One region of the Vibrio sp. VB16 genome, then DNA from elsewhere that is predicted to be linked to it. Evidence: riboswitches for the same ligand, from Rfam matches in the RefSeq annotation. Region 1 holds a riboswitch; the other holds the start of a gene.

Evidence for each region. Region 1 has a riboswitch for lysine ahead of IUZ65_RS10785 (Na+/H+ antiporter NhaC family protein). Riboswitches for the same ligand answer to the same signal wherever they lie in the genome.
Region 2: it holds a riboswitch for lysine, as region 1 does, so the genes downstream of both, lysC (lysine-sensitive aspartokinase 3) here and IUZ65_RS10785 (Na+/H+ antiporter NhaC family protein) in region 1, are expected to answer to the same signal.

The regions. Positions count from the first base shown of each region.
Region 1 covers NZ_CP087590.1:2,390,999-2,398,619, forward strand. Annotated here, with positions in the region: gene hisG (ATP phosphoribosyltransferase) at 1-47, opposite strand, end outside; His leader region at 158-279, opposite strand; gene IUZ65_RS10785 (Na+/H+ antiporter NhaC family protein) at 378-1,973, opposite strand; lysine riboswitch at 2,070-2,249, opposite strand; gene IUZ65_RS10790 (H-NS family histone-like protein) at 2,615-3,022, shown strand; gene IUZ65_RS10795 (inosine/guanosine kinase) at 3,094-4,398, opposite strand; gene IUZ65_RS10800 (DUF2057 family protein) at 4,562-5,230, opposite strand; gene IUZ65_RS10805 (porin) at 5,390-6,298, opposite strand; gene dinG (ATP-dependent DNA helicase DinG) at 6,939-7,621, shown strand, end outside.
Region 2 covers NZ_CP087590.1:3,295,186-3,302,806, reverse strand. Annotated here, with positions in the region: gene metH (methionine synthase) at 1-1,008, shown strand, start outside; gene lysC (lysine-sensitive aspartokinase 3) at 1,124-2,482, opposite strand; lysine riboswitch at 2,583-2,760, opposite strand; gene IUZ65_RS15020 (pyridoxal-phosphate-dependent aminotransferase family protein) at 2,981-4,102, shown strand; gene IUZ65_RS15015 (PglL family O-oligosaccharyltransferase) at 4,131-5,963, opposite strand; gene uvrA (excinuclease ABC subunit UvrA) at 6,088-7,621, opposite strand, start outside.

The DNA of each region.
Region 1 (7,621 bases):
AGGCGGCCTTTTTTCTGGATGGCAATTCTGAGTCGTTGTGTTTGCATTATTCTATTCCCTGTCTGAATATTCGTTATTTTTCTAAATTCTAATTTCGCTTTGAATTACAAATTACTGGCGCGATTTTGTACATAAATACGTTGAAACATCTAAAACCAAAAAACCCTCGGGGTTTTTATTTCCCGAGGGTTCGAATCTTTGATTTGACCTCCGGGATTTATTATCTCCCGGGTATGCGTACACCGCCCGAAAGACTACTCAGGATGATGATGGTGGTGAATGTTCATTACAAATATACGCATAATTTCTTAGTTCCTTTCGCTTATAAACACACTAACTAAGCTCGATTCAATTTTCAACCTAAAAATTCGTTTTTTTTACGCATTTTGCATCTGTAGGCTTTTTGCTTTAGATATCGTCGACAATACAAAGCAGGCAATCACGAATGCAATAAAGGCAGTAGCGAATGACGTTGCGACAGAATTCGTCAATCCAAGAACAATAAAACCGACACTAGAGACAAGCGCGACAGTAATGGCATAAGGCAACTGAGTCGCAACGTGGTCGATATGATTACAACCGGCCCCCGTAGATGACAATATAGTCGTATCTGAAATTGGTGAACAGTGGTCACCGAAGACTGAACCGGCCAAAACAGCACTCAGCATAGGCAACATCATTGTTAAGTCTGTCGCACCGGCCATATCGCCTGCTATCGGTAACATTATCCCAAACGTTCCCCATGATGTTCCTGTAGAGAATGCCATTAACCCAGACAATAAAAATAAAATGACAGGTAACCAATGGACGCTAATATTGCCTTGGATTAAAGAAGACAAATAAGCCCCTGTTTTCATGTCACCGATAACCGAGCCTATCGACCATGCAAAAATCAATATTAATATAGCGCTAAACATAGATTTAGCGCCGATCCAAACTGTATTAGCAATATCGGCTATCGGTAATTTCTGCTTGAAGACGGTAAATAATGCAATAGTTAGTCCGGCTAAGCCTCCATATACGAGCGAGCGACCAACATCGGTATTTTCAAATGCCCCTAGCACTGAAAACATTTTACCGTCAGATTCTAATGCTGTGCTTCCGGTATATATCATCGACACAACCGTTGCGATAATCAAAAATAGAATAGGAAGGACTAAATCAGACACTTTTCCATATTCACTTTCTACGATATCGAGCTCTTCATTTAATTCTAAAGCTTCAGAACTGCTTTCATCAGAAGTGGATTTATTGTTTAGGGACGCTTCATGTTCATGTTTACTCATTGCACCAATATCTAATTGAAACCATGCAACAGCAAACACCATCAATAATGCGAATACCGCATAGAAATTCATTGGTACTAAACGTAAATAGGCACCCAAAGCTGAATATTCAGTTAGCCCATGGCTGACTAGAATACCGCTAATAATAGTCATTATATACGCGCCCCAACTAGAGACAGGCATTAATACACACATAGGCGCTGCGGTTGAATCTAAAATATAGGCCAACTTTGCCCGTGACACATTGTAACGGTCGGTGACAGGGCGTGAGATCGCGCCAACAGCGAGGCTATTGAAATAATCATCGACAAATATAAATACACCTAAAAAGGCGGCGAGCAATTGTGAACCACGTTTACTTTTCACTCGTGTCTGAGCCCAAAGAGCGAACGCCCGAGTGCCTCCAGATAGAGTTAATAACGCGGTCATCATTCCAAGGATGACTAAAAAGGCAACAATACTCATATTCCAAGTATTGATACCTCCATCCTCGACAAATACACCTTTGACCGTAGTGCCTATATAGCTAAAGGAGTTTGATATGGAATAGTCCGCAAGGAGTAAGGCGCCTAATACTATACCAATACCCAAGGAAACTAATACACGGCGGGTAACGACAGCAAGGCCTAAAGCCATTAAAGGTGGTAATAACGATAAGGGTGACGAAGCAAAGTCTACTAAATTCATGATCTACAAAACCGATTGGTTAGAGATCTACTGCAGAATTAACATGTAAAATGTGGATATGTTAATGATAAGTGAAAGAAAACCAACAGTTTTCCAACCCACAGTAGCGCTCCATAGTTAATAAAAAATACACTATGGCAGTGTCGTAATTATTAAATACGACCCCAGCAAGCGGCTTGATAAACGCACTCACTTCGGCAATAACTCCTTTCTAGACTATTCATTGGCATCACCCCAATAGAATGTACTGATAGTTATTGCTCCTCTACCTCAGTAAACAGCTAGGATATAAGGAAAAATTCTTATATAAACCTAGAAACTGAATAAGGTGCGCGCAATTGTACGGATTTGACCATCTTTTGCAACATAAAAAGCCATCACAATGCATTTCGTTCGATAGATATGTCCATAGAATTCAATATGGCTGATATACACTATTTTTTAAATGGTTACGTAATAATGTCAGAGGAATGTCAAAATATCAGTTCGCAGAATTGGAAATATGAGGTCAATTTACAAAAATTTATATTATTCTGTCGCGAGAATAGTACGATATATATAATTTAATTCTAAATAATTTGGTATTATTTAATTTGGCTGTTATTATTATGATGTTTAATAATAATCAAATGGAAGTAAACATGTCAGAACTTACAAAAACGCTGCTCAATATTCGTAGTCTGCGTGCCTTTGCTCGCGAATTAACTTTTGAGCAATTAGAAGAAGCCCTAGAAAAACTTACCGTCGTTGTTGAAGAACGTCGTTCAGCAGCAGACGAAGAAAAAGCAGCATTAGCAGAAAGAGAAGCTAAGCTAGCTGAATATGCCCAGATGATTGCAAAAGATGGCATTGATGTTGAAGATTTAATTTCTGCATTATCTGGCGAAACCAAAACAAAAACTCGCAAGAAGCGCGAACCTCGCCCAGCTAAATATAAATATGTTGATACAAATGGCGAAGAAAAAACTTGGACAGGTCAAGGTAGAACACCATCTACTATCCAATCGCAGCTTGATGCTGGTAAACCTTTAGATGATTTCCTTATCTAAAGTAAATGAATTAAATTATTAAGAGCTCCCTAGGGAGCTCTTTTTTTATCATCCTATTAATACAACAACTATTATCTCTCCCAATACGCTTCCTCTAAACTATCTTCGCGCTCAGGTAATCCTCTTGATAATCGGGGGGAATGTTGTACTAATACTTCATAGCTCGCTCTGTTTGAATATTTACACACTTGAGAGAACGAGGAATACGTTAAATAAGGGTATTGATGCTTACTTGAATTTGGCACATTTTCTTTGTGATATCTATTTGCAGCCATATCATGCAACAACGCAGAAAGTGCCGCATCCCCTGCTCCATTGGTATTTTTAATTTTTTCAGGTCCTCCCATATAAGGCGCAATATGCGAATAAACCTTGATTGGTGACTCACACGCATCCTTGATGGTTGGTCGACTAAACTCGAATTCATTGAACTCCGCGATAGCGCCAGGCAACAGTGGCAACGTGGTTGGTCTTTTGGCACTCTCTTCGGTATAACCAGCCATAAACAGCCCTACAGGGCCCGCGGTACACAATACTAAGTCAACCCAATCCAACGCCTTGTCTGCTGCTAACAGAGGGTCTGCATTACCGGTGAGCGCCTCGGCTTCGTCTTCGTTCATCGCAACAACTGACACATGGTCGTTTAAAAACTGTTGCCAAAACAGTGGGTCATCTTGAATAACAAACTTTGTACCAAGCGTAAGCACCACAGGGACATGATATTTTTTGGCGTACTCTATCGCTCGCATTGTTGCATCCGGCATCGGGTCGCCTTCTTTACAACGGACCAAATACGCCGTTAACACCAAAGCAGAAGCATTTTCAAAAATCGATTCAGGGATACTATCTGGACGCAGCTGATTCATCTGTCCTTCACTTATAGCGAAGGTTCGTTCACCGTTGTCCGATATCAACGCAAAACAGCGTCCAATCGCGCCAGTGACTGATTGAAGGTAGTTAAGATCCATACGGCTAGAGGTATTACACAAATAGCGATACCCATAGCTGCCGATTTCAATGTCTTTGCTCATCACACCCAACAGGGTCGATTTGTCATCAGCAAGAACGGAATAATTATGTAGCGTATTTCCTATCGTTCCACCCGCAAACTCATTGCTTATCAGTTCATCGCGTTTTAGTTGCTGATAAAGTGCCTCCGCTGTTTCGTCATCAATAACCAGCGAATGACCTTTACTGAGACCATATTTTTCGATGAAATGATCGGGCACTCGAGCTTCGATATCCACTAATGTTTGATCAATCCCAATGATATGCGTTCTTGTCATCCTTTTATTAGTTTGTACTTGAGTCACTAAAGGATCGCGCGCATTAACGGGAAAGTAGTGTTTAGATTTGCGTTGACCGGGAAATTTCATAGAAAGGTTCTGCTGCTAGTAAGGGCGTATGTCCAATTCTAGCCTTTGTTATTTATAACAGCAATATGACGGTAAAAAGCAAACGTTTCCGTATTAGGAATAATATTCAGACAATAAAAAACCGCCAATAACAAATTATTGACGGTTTGGTATAAATGGAGGATTATTCTTGGTCAATCATCCATCTACGGAATTCTTTACGCTCGGCTTTAGAGGCTTTTAGATACCAAGCTTTTAGTTGATCGAGGTTAACACTGCTGCCAGATAAACTTCCTTTTGCAGCGCTCTCATTCCCAACAGAACTTCCTGCCGCAGCGGTTGTTGCTGCAACTGCTGCTAATTCCGCTTTCGCGGTAATTTCAGCCTCGCTACCGAAGAAGATGGCGTTGTTCTCGTTGTGCTCTACAACAAGTTCATCAACATCTTGGTACGGCATAAAGCCATCTTTGCCTTCGAGTTTCTGGTAGGTATATTCTACATCCCCATTCGAATCGACCAATCTCATTTTTGGTACGCCTTCAAAATGTCGAGTTGCCCACTCATAATTGTTCATTTGAGGTGCAATAATTTCTAAGTCTTGTCCATTGGTTTCAAACATCATTATGAATGGGGCAGAGTCAAACACTTTCTTACTTGAACCTTTTCCGAGCCGCGCAGATACTTTTACTACCACCTGAGTAAACCCATCCTTTAACTCGTAGGGGCCACTCCAAGATTCAGGTTCTTGTTCATTTATTACCAAAACCCGTATATTTTTACCTGGAATCAACTCAGCTGACGATACTGCACCTGATAGCACTAAACCAATTAGCACATAGAATATGCGTTTCATATTATTCCTTAATTTATTCAAACACTAAAATTGTCATTCCGCTTCATGATACCGATTCTAAGTAGTAGAGCCAAGCCCATAGACGGTATTTATTCACGCAATAAAAAAACCACCCTACGGGTGGTTTTTTTGGATTCTATTTGAAACTAGAGTTTCAGATTAGAATTCTACTTTAGCGCCTACAGCATAGCCAACTTCGCTATCGTCTACGTCGTTGCCGCCAATTTCAGCGTAAAGCGTTGTAGCTGGAGCAATTGCGTAACCTGCGTTAACGAAGTAGTTAGTAACGTCGTCAGAACCAGCTGCTTCAGGGTCAACTAAATCAACACCTGCAGAAAGTGTTACTTTCTCGATAGTGTAGTCACCTGTTAGTGCGATTACGCTGCCTGAATCTTCTACGTCGTAGTAGCCAAGACCGATGTTAGCAGCAGAGAATGCGTAGCTAGCTTCTAAAGCAAAAGTATCTTGTTCAGCTTTGTTTGAAGTACCGTAGTAACCCATTAGGTTAAAGCCAGCCATTGTAAGTCCAGCTTTAATGTCTGCAAGATCAGGTTTTGTGTCATCAGAACGTTGGTCATCACGGTATGCAGCTGATACGTAGAACATGTCGCTAGAGTAATCCCAACGTACAGTTTCGTCGCCACAAACGTCAGCTTGGTCAACTGTAGAAGTAACACCGAACTGGAAGTCATTACCAAGACCTAGATCATCACCGATGCTACATAGGTCACCAACTTTGAAAGAACCAGCAGATGCAGTGTAGAATGCAAAGTAAACATCACCCATAGCTGAGCTACCGCCCTGAGTAGTATTGTCAGTGTCACCTTGGAATTCCCAGTAACCACCAACAGAAAGCTCATCACTTACTGCGTAGCGAACATCAAATTTGATGTCAGCATCTTGGATTTGCTGCTCAACATGAGAACCGTCGTCAGTACCTTTAACATAAACAACTTCTAGGTCGCCGCCGATGTTAACTGTAGCGCCGTCTTTGTTGTAAACTTCGATGCTTGCGTTAGCTGCCGTTGACGCAAGAAGTACTGATAATGCTAATAGAGTCTTTTTCATAGTAAACCACTGCCTTTTCTTAAGAAAATTTAGGAAATCCTTTTTTGGTTTCCTTTTTTTTATTTTATTGGTGACAACGTTTTACCAAATTGGCTATCCGTCATCACCACTAAATTTCGAACCTAGATTGCAAAAGAAATCGCCTTATGTCAAACACCTAAAAAAATAAAAATAAAAATACATAAATTATTATAAAACAATAGGTTAGGATTAATTTCATTTGGTAAAGTAATTATTTACTCCACCATTCGCGCTAAAATCAAACCTATTCCGATAGGATGGATATGGTTAATAATATCGATTACAATTAAATAATAGGTCATTAGCAGCATTAAATGCCTATTAAATAGCAGTAAAAAGATATTTATATTACATCATGTTCTCCTAACGTAGCATCCAAGAAGGTTCAGTTTTTTTTTGTGAGCTTGATCCAGTTTTAGTTATAAAAGAACTAAATTTGTGATTCAAATCTCCTGATAAACACGATAAATAGCCAATAAAAATAAATTCTTATCTAAATGAAATGGGTAATAATAACGTCACATTAATATGCTTCGTGATAGTACTCACATATTCTCGAGCAATAGAGCGCAGGACTTTGCTGTGCTAGACTGCGCCATTCTCAAAAGTTGGCCGTGTTATGCATAATCCTAAAGTCCAAAAATCGATTCGCGATAGCTATCAAAACCTACAACACCAATTAGATGATTTCGTCCCTAGACGAGCACAAAACTATTTGGTTGCAGAAATAGCGAAAACGTTGTCAGGGGACTACCATAAAAAAAATCGTATAATAGTGGCGGAAGCGGGAACGGGAATAGGCAAGTCCCTCGCCTATTTGATGGCAGCGATCCCATGCGCAGTGTTAAACAATCGAAAGATAGTTATCTCTACTGCAACTGTGGCGCTGCAAGAACAACTTTTAGACAAAGACTTACCTCTTTTTAGACGCATTACCAATTTAGAGTTCTCATTTATCCTCGCAAAAGGCAGACAGCGTTATTGTTGTGCAGAAAAACTGGCCACAGCGTGCGGCGCAGATGGCGGACAACTGGCTATTTTTGAAATCAAACCAAAGAAAAAAGACATTGAATTGCTAGAAACCATGCATCATGCGCTGATGGAAGGTAAGTGGGACGGTGATAGAGATGCGTGGCCAAAGCCGATTAAGGATGAACTTTGGCTGACCATTGTCAGCGATAAGCATAGCTGCAATAACGGCTTACCTGTCCATAGAGGATGTCCATTTCAAAAAGCGCGCGCTGAACTTGACAAGAATGACGTTATTATCGCTAACCATAGTTTGGTCATGGCGGATATCGA
Region 2 (7,621 bases), 900 kb from region 1:
GTTCGAGATCAACATAATCGTAAAAAACCTCGTACAAAGCCTGTTTCATTGCAAAGAGCAAGAGACAATAAAGTTGTGATTGACTGGCAGAATTATACCCCTCCAGAACCTGAAAAAATAGGCGTGCACGTTTTTGAAAATTTTGATGTAGCCAGCTTGAGACGTTATATAGATTGGACTCCTTTCTTTATGACATGGACGCTTATGGGTAAGTACCCTAAGATTTTTGAACATGAAGAAGTCGGTGAAGAGGCGAAAAGGTTATTTGATGATGCGAATGAATGGTTGGACAAAATAGAACGCGAAGGCTTACTTAAAGCAAGTGGCATTTGTGCTTTACTTCCTGCCGCAAGTATTGGTGACGATATCGAAGTGTATACGGATGAATCACGTACTCAAGTTGCTAAAGTACTACACAATTTACGTCAGCAGACAGAAAAGCCTAAAGGCTTTAACTATTGTTTGAGTGACTATATTGCCCCCAAATCTAGTGGTAAAAAGGATTGGATTGGAGGGTTTGCGGTTACAGGTGGTATTGGTGAGCGCGAACTGGCCGATAAGTTTAAAGCGGATGGTGATGACTACAATGCAATCATGGTTCAGGCTGTGGCCGATCGATTAGCAGAAGCGTTTGCTGAATGTTTGCATGAAAAAGTGCGTAAAGAGGTTTGGGGTTACTCTCCCGAGGAGACATTATCCAACGAAGATCTTATTAGAGAGAAATACCAAGGTATTAGGCCTGCACCTGGTTACCCAGCTTGTCCTGAGCATACAGAAAAAGGTGCTCTATGGGAGCTTCTTAATGTTGAAGAAGCGATTGGTATGTCTTTGACGTCCAGTTATGCAATGTGGCCTGGAGCTTCAGTTTCTGGTTGGTATTTTTCACACCCTGATTCGCGATTTTTTGCTGTTGCTCAGATACAACAAGATCAGGTTGAAGATTATGCAGAGCGTAAAGGTTGGAATATTCTTGATGCTGAAAAGTGGTTAGGCCCTAACATCGGCTAGTAGTGAAAGCTATTGCTAGGCGAAAATAACCGTCTTTGACGGCATGAAAGAAGATAAATAACGGTGAATAAAAAGGCTTGGCTAAAGATACCAAGCCTTTTTTATTCGAAGTCCATTACTCGCGTAGTTCGAATAATTCTCTATGTAGATCCTGAACGGCTCGACGGGAATCGACTGAGCGTACTAAGAAACACAAATTGTGCGGACTAGCACCATAGCAAATCATACGCAGATTGAAGTCTTCTAGCGTACTGAATACTTTTTTTGCGTAACCTTTACATTCACTCATATTGTTGCCAATAAGTGCGACCAAACAGAGGTTTTGTTCAACTTCTACAGTACAAAGTTCTTCAAGTTCTTTTTGAGCGTCACTAGGTAGTTCTGGCGCGCCACCAGAGGTGTTCGTTTGGTCAAGGGTAAGCGATACACTTACTTCTGACGTAGTGATCAGATCAACGGAAATCTTATACTTCGCTAGAATTTTAAACACGTCGGCTAAAAATCCATACGCTTGAAACATATTCGGACTACGCAGCGTTACCATGGTTTGGTTTCCGCGTAATGCTAACGCTCTAAACAGCGGTGAACTTCTAACTTCTTGTCTGATCCACGTTCCTCCTTTTTCTGGTTCTTTAGACGAGCCTACGAACACGGGAATACCATGGCGTAAAGCGGGAACTAATGTTGATGGGTGTAGTATTTTGGCTCCGAAGTTTGCCATTTCGGAGGCTTCGCTGAAACTAATTTCAGGGATGGGTGCAGCCTTCGCTACTATGCGTGGGTCTGTCGTGTAAATACCAGGAACATCGGTCCATATCTCTAGGCCTGAGGCTTCAACAGATTCCGCGATTAATGCGGCACTATAGTCACTGCCACCACGACCAAATGTCGTCGTATTACCATCTATATCAGCGCCAATAAAGCCTTGTGTAACGACAACATAATCGCGACATAAAGGGATGAGTTTTTTTTGTGCTAAGCTGGCAACCGAATCTAATTCAGGTTCTGCTTTTCCGTAAACGCTGTTGGTTCTCATTATATCGCGAATGTTAAAACGTGCAGCATTTAGACCTCGCTCTCTTAGTATTTGAGTAAGCAAGTGGGTTGACATCCGTTCGCCATAAGCAACCATGTGGTCTGTGAGCTTATCGCTACTTTGGAATGATGCGGCTTCAGCAGCCGATGCCACGCTCTTTAATAAAGAGGCGACGGCTTGTTCTGTTTCTAAAGGGTCGGCGAGTTTGTCAATAATGGCATAATGGATATCTTCAAGTTGTTCAATGACAATACGACGACGTTGTTCGTCTTGAACACCATTTGCCAACTCAACCAACAAATTTGTCACACCAGAGCAAGCACTAATGACGATAAGTTTTGTGTTTGGATTATTCTCGATTATCTCAGCACAACGGCTCATGGCTTCAAAGCTGGCAACGCTTGTGCCACCAAATTTTGCTACATTGAATGCGCTCACGGCATTTCTCCCTGTATGTATTCAAATTAACAGTATTTCTATTTTTGTTATATTGAAGAGAGATTACTAGAGCAGAGGAAAAGCATTAGACATGGATGCGGACCTCAGAAGCTCTTCACCAAACAAGGTTGGTGACAATTGGTAGGATTCAGCCTACTCAACCGATGATCATTCACACTCAATGAAGTGTCATCTCGGCACTGCTCCCCCTGAATGCTTTGTCTCGGAGTTAAGGCTCCACAAAACACCTGCCTGGGCAATGCTCCTCTTCTGCTATAAAGCGAATTATCTAAATCAAGTTCAAAAAATCCAGACCTATTCATTGAACGATGTTGACGTCTAAATGTCAATTGTTAAAACGAATATTTGCCCAGTATTTATACAACTTACAAACGGTTCTTTATCAAGTGGTTTGACCTCTATACTAGAGTCGAATTGTTGGATGATGAATTATGAGTTAGTCTTTAATACCCTACACGTCTTATAAAAGGAATAATTATGACGATACAGAGCTTTATACCTCCTCATAGAACATTAATGGGGCCCGGTCCTTCAGATATTTCACCGCAAGTTTTGCAAGCGTTGAGCCGTCCAACGATAGGGCATCTTGACCCATTATTCATCAATATGATGGATGAACTAAAACAGCTTCTTAAATACGCTTTCCAAACAGAGAACACGTTTACTATTGCGGTATCTGCACCGGGCAGTGCTGGTATGGAAGCTTGTTTTGTCAACCTAGTAGAAGCTGGTGATAAAGTGGTTGTATGCCGAAATGGTGTGTTTGGTGAAAGGATGCGTGAGAATGTCATCCGCTGCGGTGGTGAAGCTGTCGTGGTTGATAATGAATGGGGCGAACCTGTTGATGTTAGAAAAGTAAGAGATGCCCTTGACGCTAACCCTGATGCAAAAATTTTAGCCTTCGTACATGCTGAAACCTCTACAGGCGCTCTCAGTGACGCACAAGCTTTGGCTTCTTTAGCGCAAGAGCGAGGGGTCTTGACCATTGTTGATGCGGTGACTTCGCTTGGAGGCGTGCCGTTGAAAGTAGACGAATGGGGATTAGATGCGGTGTATTCTGGTAGTCAAAAATGTCTGTCCTGTGTGCCTGGTCTATCTCCTTTGACTTTTTCTGCAGCGGCTATTCAGCGCATTCAAAATAGAAAGTCACCTGTGCAGAGTTGGTTTTTAGATCAAAGTTTAGTTTTGGGTTACTGGAGTGGTGAAGGTAAACGTAGTTATCATCACACCGCACCTGTAAATAGCCTTTATGCACTACATGAAGCCTTGTTGTTACTAAAAAATGAAGGATTAGAAAATGCATGGAAACGGCATCAGGCCATGCATGAAAAATTGAAGAATGGTTTAGAGTTAATGGGGATTCAATTTGTAGTAGATGAAGATTATCGACTGCCACAACTCAACGCCGTATATATACCTGAAGGGGTAGACGATGGCGCAGTTAGAGCAACGTTACTGAATGAGTATAACTTAGAAATAGGTGCCGGTTTGGGAGCATTAGCTGGAAAGACATGGCGTATCGGATTGATGGGATATGCCTCGAGAAATGAAAACGTGGCTCTATGTCTAAAAGCATTAGACGAGACTTTACACCAATAAACTCGTAAGTAGGGTGGTTTGTACCACTCTACTTTTTAGTCGTCCCCTCTTTTTTTTCGGTATCAAAGTCAACTGAAATGCTCTCCTCTTCAATCACATTCTTCTCAGTATTTTGGTTGAGTTCTTCACCTACAACAATAGGCTCTATGTCTATAGTCGAAAAATCATGATTTGGAAACAAGAAACTGGCTTCTGAACGTATTTGATTTGCTTTGCTTATTTCACCTAAACCTAAATAGGCCATGATCAGATTGCTGTAATATAGTTCTTGAGGTTTTTGTCTAATAGCTTGTAAAGCCCAGACTATGTATTGTTTGATGGCAAGCGCATCATCAGTTAATAATCCCTGCTTAAGAGAGGCACTGTATAGATTCCACTCGTAGCGCAATTGTTGCGATATGGGATAGGCGGTTTGTGTCAGAATTCTTGAGTCTTTTGGAAAAGAGTGTTCAAACCTAAACAATGTCATGTTTGTTTGTAATGCCATCAGCATATAAGCAGATGTGATCGTTGGAACAACAAAGCTAGTGCTTCTTATCAGAACCTTGGTAACCTTAGAAATAGAGTGGATTTTGTATTTTGAGGTTCTTTGATCGATCCAATATAAAAGTATGATGAAAACCAACCAGTGAATAGCGGAATGATAAAAAGGTGCGCCCATCTGGCTATGCAACACTATAGGTATAAATAGGCTAAATATGGCTAATCGAGTTCCTCTACGTGCAGAGTATATTTTGAACAGCACCATTATCATCGCAAGGAAAATACCCACAATTGGAATCAGCCCTCCTTCTATTCCCCAATAAAGAGTTTCATTTAATGGATGCTCGACAGATGAGTATCCTACCGGGTAATCGGCGTTTAATTGATGTTGTCTCGCAGAATACAAAATATATTCGGGCTCAAATCGTCCATACCCGTATCCAGTAAAAGGTTTTTCTATGAGCATATCTATCGCTTGTGGAAATAACGTAGATCTCTCTATTTGTTGTTTTTGAAAGGACTGCGCGTCAACGCTATTGGCGGAAATAAGTATCAAACCAAACCCTATTCCAGCCACTGATGATGATATCCAACCGCTGAATCTTTGTGGTGTTGAGAATCGATACAAATAGGTTGCAATAATAACAAAACCGAATGCCGTACCTATCCATTCTAATTCGCGTGCAAGAATGATAATTAGAGGCGCAGTGATCAGAGGTACCAAGTAAAGAAACAGTGTTCGGCTTACTTTTTGACCATACTTTCTTTGTTGTCTCGCAAGTAAATACCCAGAGATAACGAGACCAGTAGATATGAAACTAACCATGACACTGGGGTCTTGGAAAATACCGAAAGGCATTTGAGTGAACGTGTTAGAACCAAGCAGTTCCTTAGGTAATAAGTTAAAAAACTGAACATAACCAAGTATCACTTCGATTATGGCGGCGATGACAATAAACCAAAGTAAACGTTGTTTATGGAGATTACTGAGATTAAATTGCTGCAATACGACGAAAAATAGCCATCCCGACCAAAGACTGGCGAGCCGAGGTAGTGTAAGGACCCAGAGATTAGCTATTGGATAAAAAACAGGTAATGTCAGTATGAGACAACAGATCAATAGGACAATAGTTAACTTGGTGTAGCGAATCCGTTTTGTGCTAGCAATATGGTAAAAGCCAATGGCAATGATTAATCCAAGGCAAGCCCAAATAAGGATATTGAATGGGAGAGCTAACCCTATACCATCTGAATTTGGGATATAAATGTGCATGGCGATGATAAAGACAAAGCCAATTGTGAACATAAATGTGCGGTTAAGCGGCGCCTTAGCTTTCTGAGGAGCGAGTCTTGTCCCACTAAGGTGAATGATAGCCATTATTGGATCCCTAAATAAAAAGCGAGCTTCGCTCGCTTTTCTACTGTACCTTTTTTTTTTAAGACTACCTAGAGTCTATTGTTTTTAACGCGGGTGATGTTCAAAATCACATATTTGTTCTGGACTATTTTTTAGATTTTAGCATGGGTTTCAAAAACCGTGCTGTATGAGACCCTTTCACCTTAGCGACTTCTTCTGGTGTACCTTCAGCTATAATTTTACCACCACCATTGCCACCTTCAGGCCCAAGATCAATTACCCAATCAGCCGTTTTGACCACATCTAAATTATGCTCAATAACCACAACGGTATTACCATGATCTCTTAACCTATGCAGTACAGTTAATAGTTGTTGAATATCGTGGAAGTGTAGGCCTGTTGTAGGTTCATCCAAGATGTATAGTGTTTGGCCCGTGTCGCGTTTAGAGAGCTCTTTTGCAAGTTTTACACGTTGTGCTTCGCCACCAGAAAGCGTTGTAGCAGCTTGACCTAGTCGTATATAAGATAATCCCACATCCATCAGTGTTTGTAGTTTTCGTGCAATCACTGGCACTGGGGCAAAATATTCTCTGGCATTCTCTACCGTCATTTGCAGCACTTCATCGATAGATTTCCCCTTGTACCTTACTTCCAAGGTTTCACGGTTGTAGCGTTTGCCTTTGCAAACATCACATGGCACATATATATCAGGTAAGAAGTGCATTTCAACCTTAATAACACCATCACCTTGACAGGCTTCACATCGGCCTCCGCGTACGTTAAAACTGAATCGCCCTGGCTTATAACCTCGCGAACGAGATTCTTGTGTACCAGCGAATAGTTCTCGAATTGGAGTGAAAATCCCAGTGTAAGTGGCTGGGTTTGAGCGAGGTGTTCGGCCTATTGGGCTTTGATCAATATCGATGACTTTATCGAAGTGCTCTAGGCCTTTTATTTTCTTATAAGGGGCTGGCACCGCGGTTGTTGCACCGTTTAGCTGGGTCTGAGCAATTTTGTAGAAGGTGTCATTAATTAGAGTTGATTTTCCTGAACCCGATACACCGGTTATACAAGTAAATAACCCGACCGGTAGAGAAAAGGTTATATCTTTTAGGTTATTTCCCGTTGCACCAATTAACTCGACGGTTTTTTTTGCGTTTCTAGGCGTTCTTTTTTTCGGAATACTGATCTCTTTTACACCGCTTAAGTATTGACCAGTGAGGGATTCAGGGCTATCAAGAATTTGTTGCATTGTTCCTTCTGCGACGACTCTACCACCGTGAATTCCAGCCCCAGGACCGATGTCAATAACATGGTCGGCGGCGCGAATAGCTTCTTCATCATGCTCTACGACGAGTACTGTATTACCTAAATCCCGTAGATGGGTGAGTGTTTTTAGTAAGCGTTCATTATCACGCTGGTGTAAGCCAATTGACGGCTCATCAAGTACATACATGACACCTACTAATCCCGCACCAATTTGGCTTGCGAGCCTAATCCTTTGAGCTTCACCACCGGAAAGCGTTTCAGCGCTTCGTGATAGATTAAGGTAGTTGAGACCCACATTGACCAAAAATTGTAATCGGTCATTAATCTCTTTCATTACTTTTTCAGCTATCTGCGCTTTTTGCCCAGATAAAGAAAGACTTTCAAAAAACGTTATTGCATCACCGATGCTC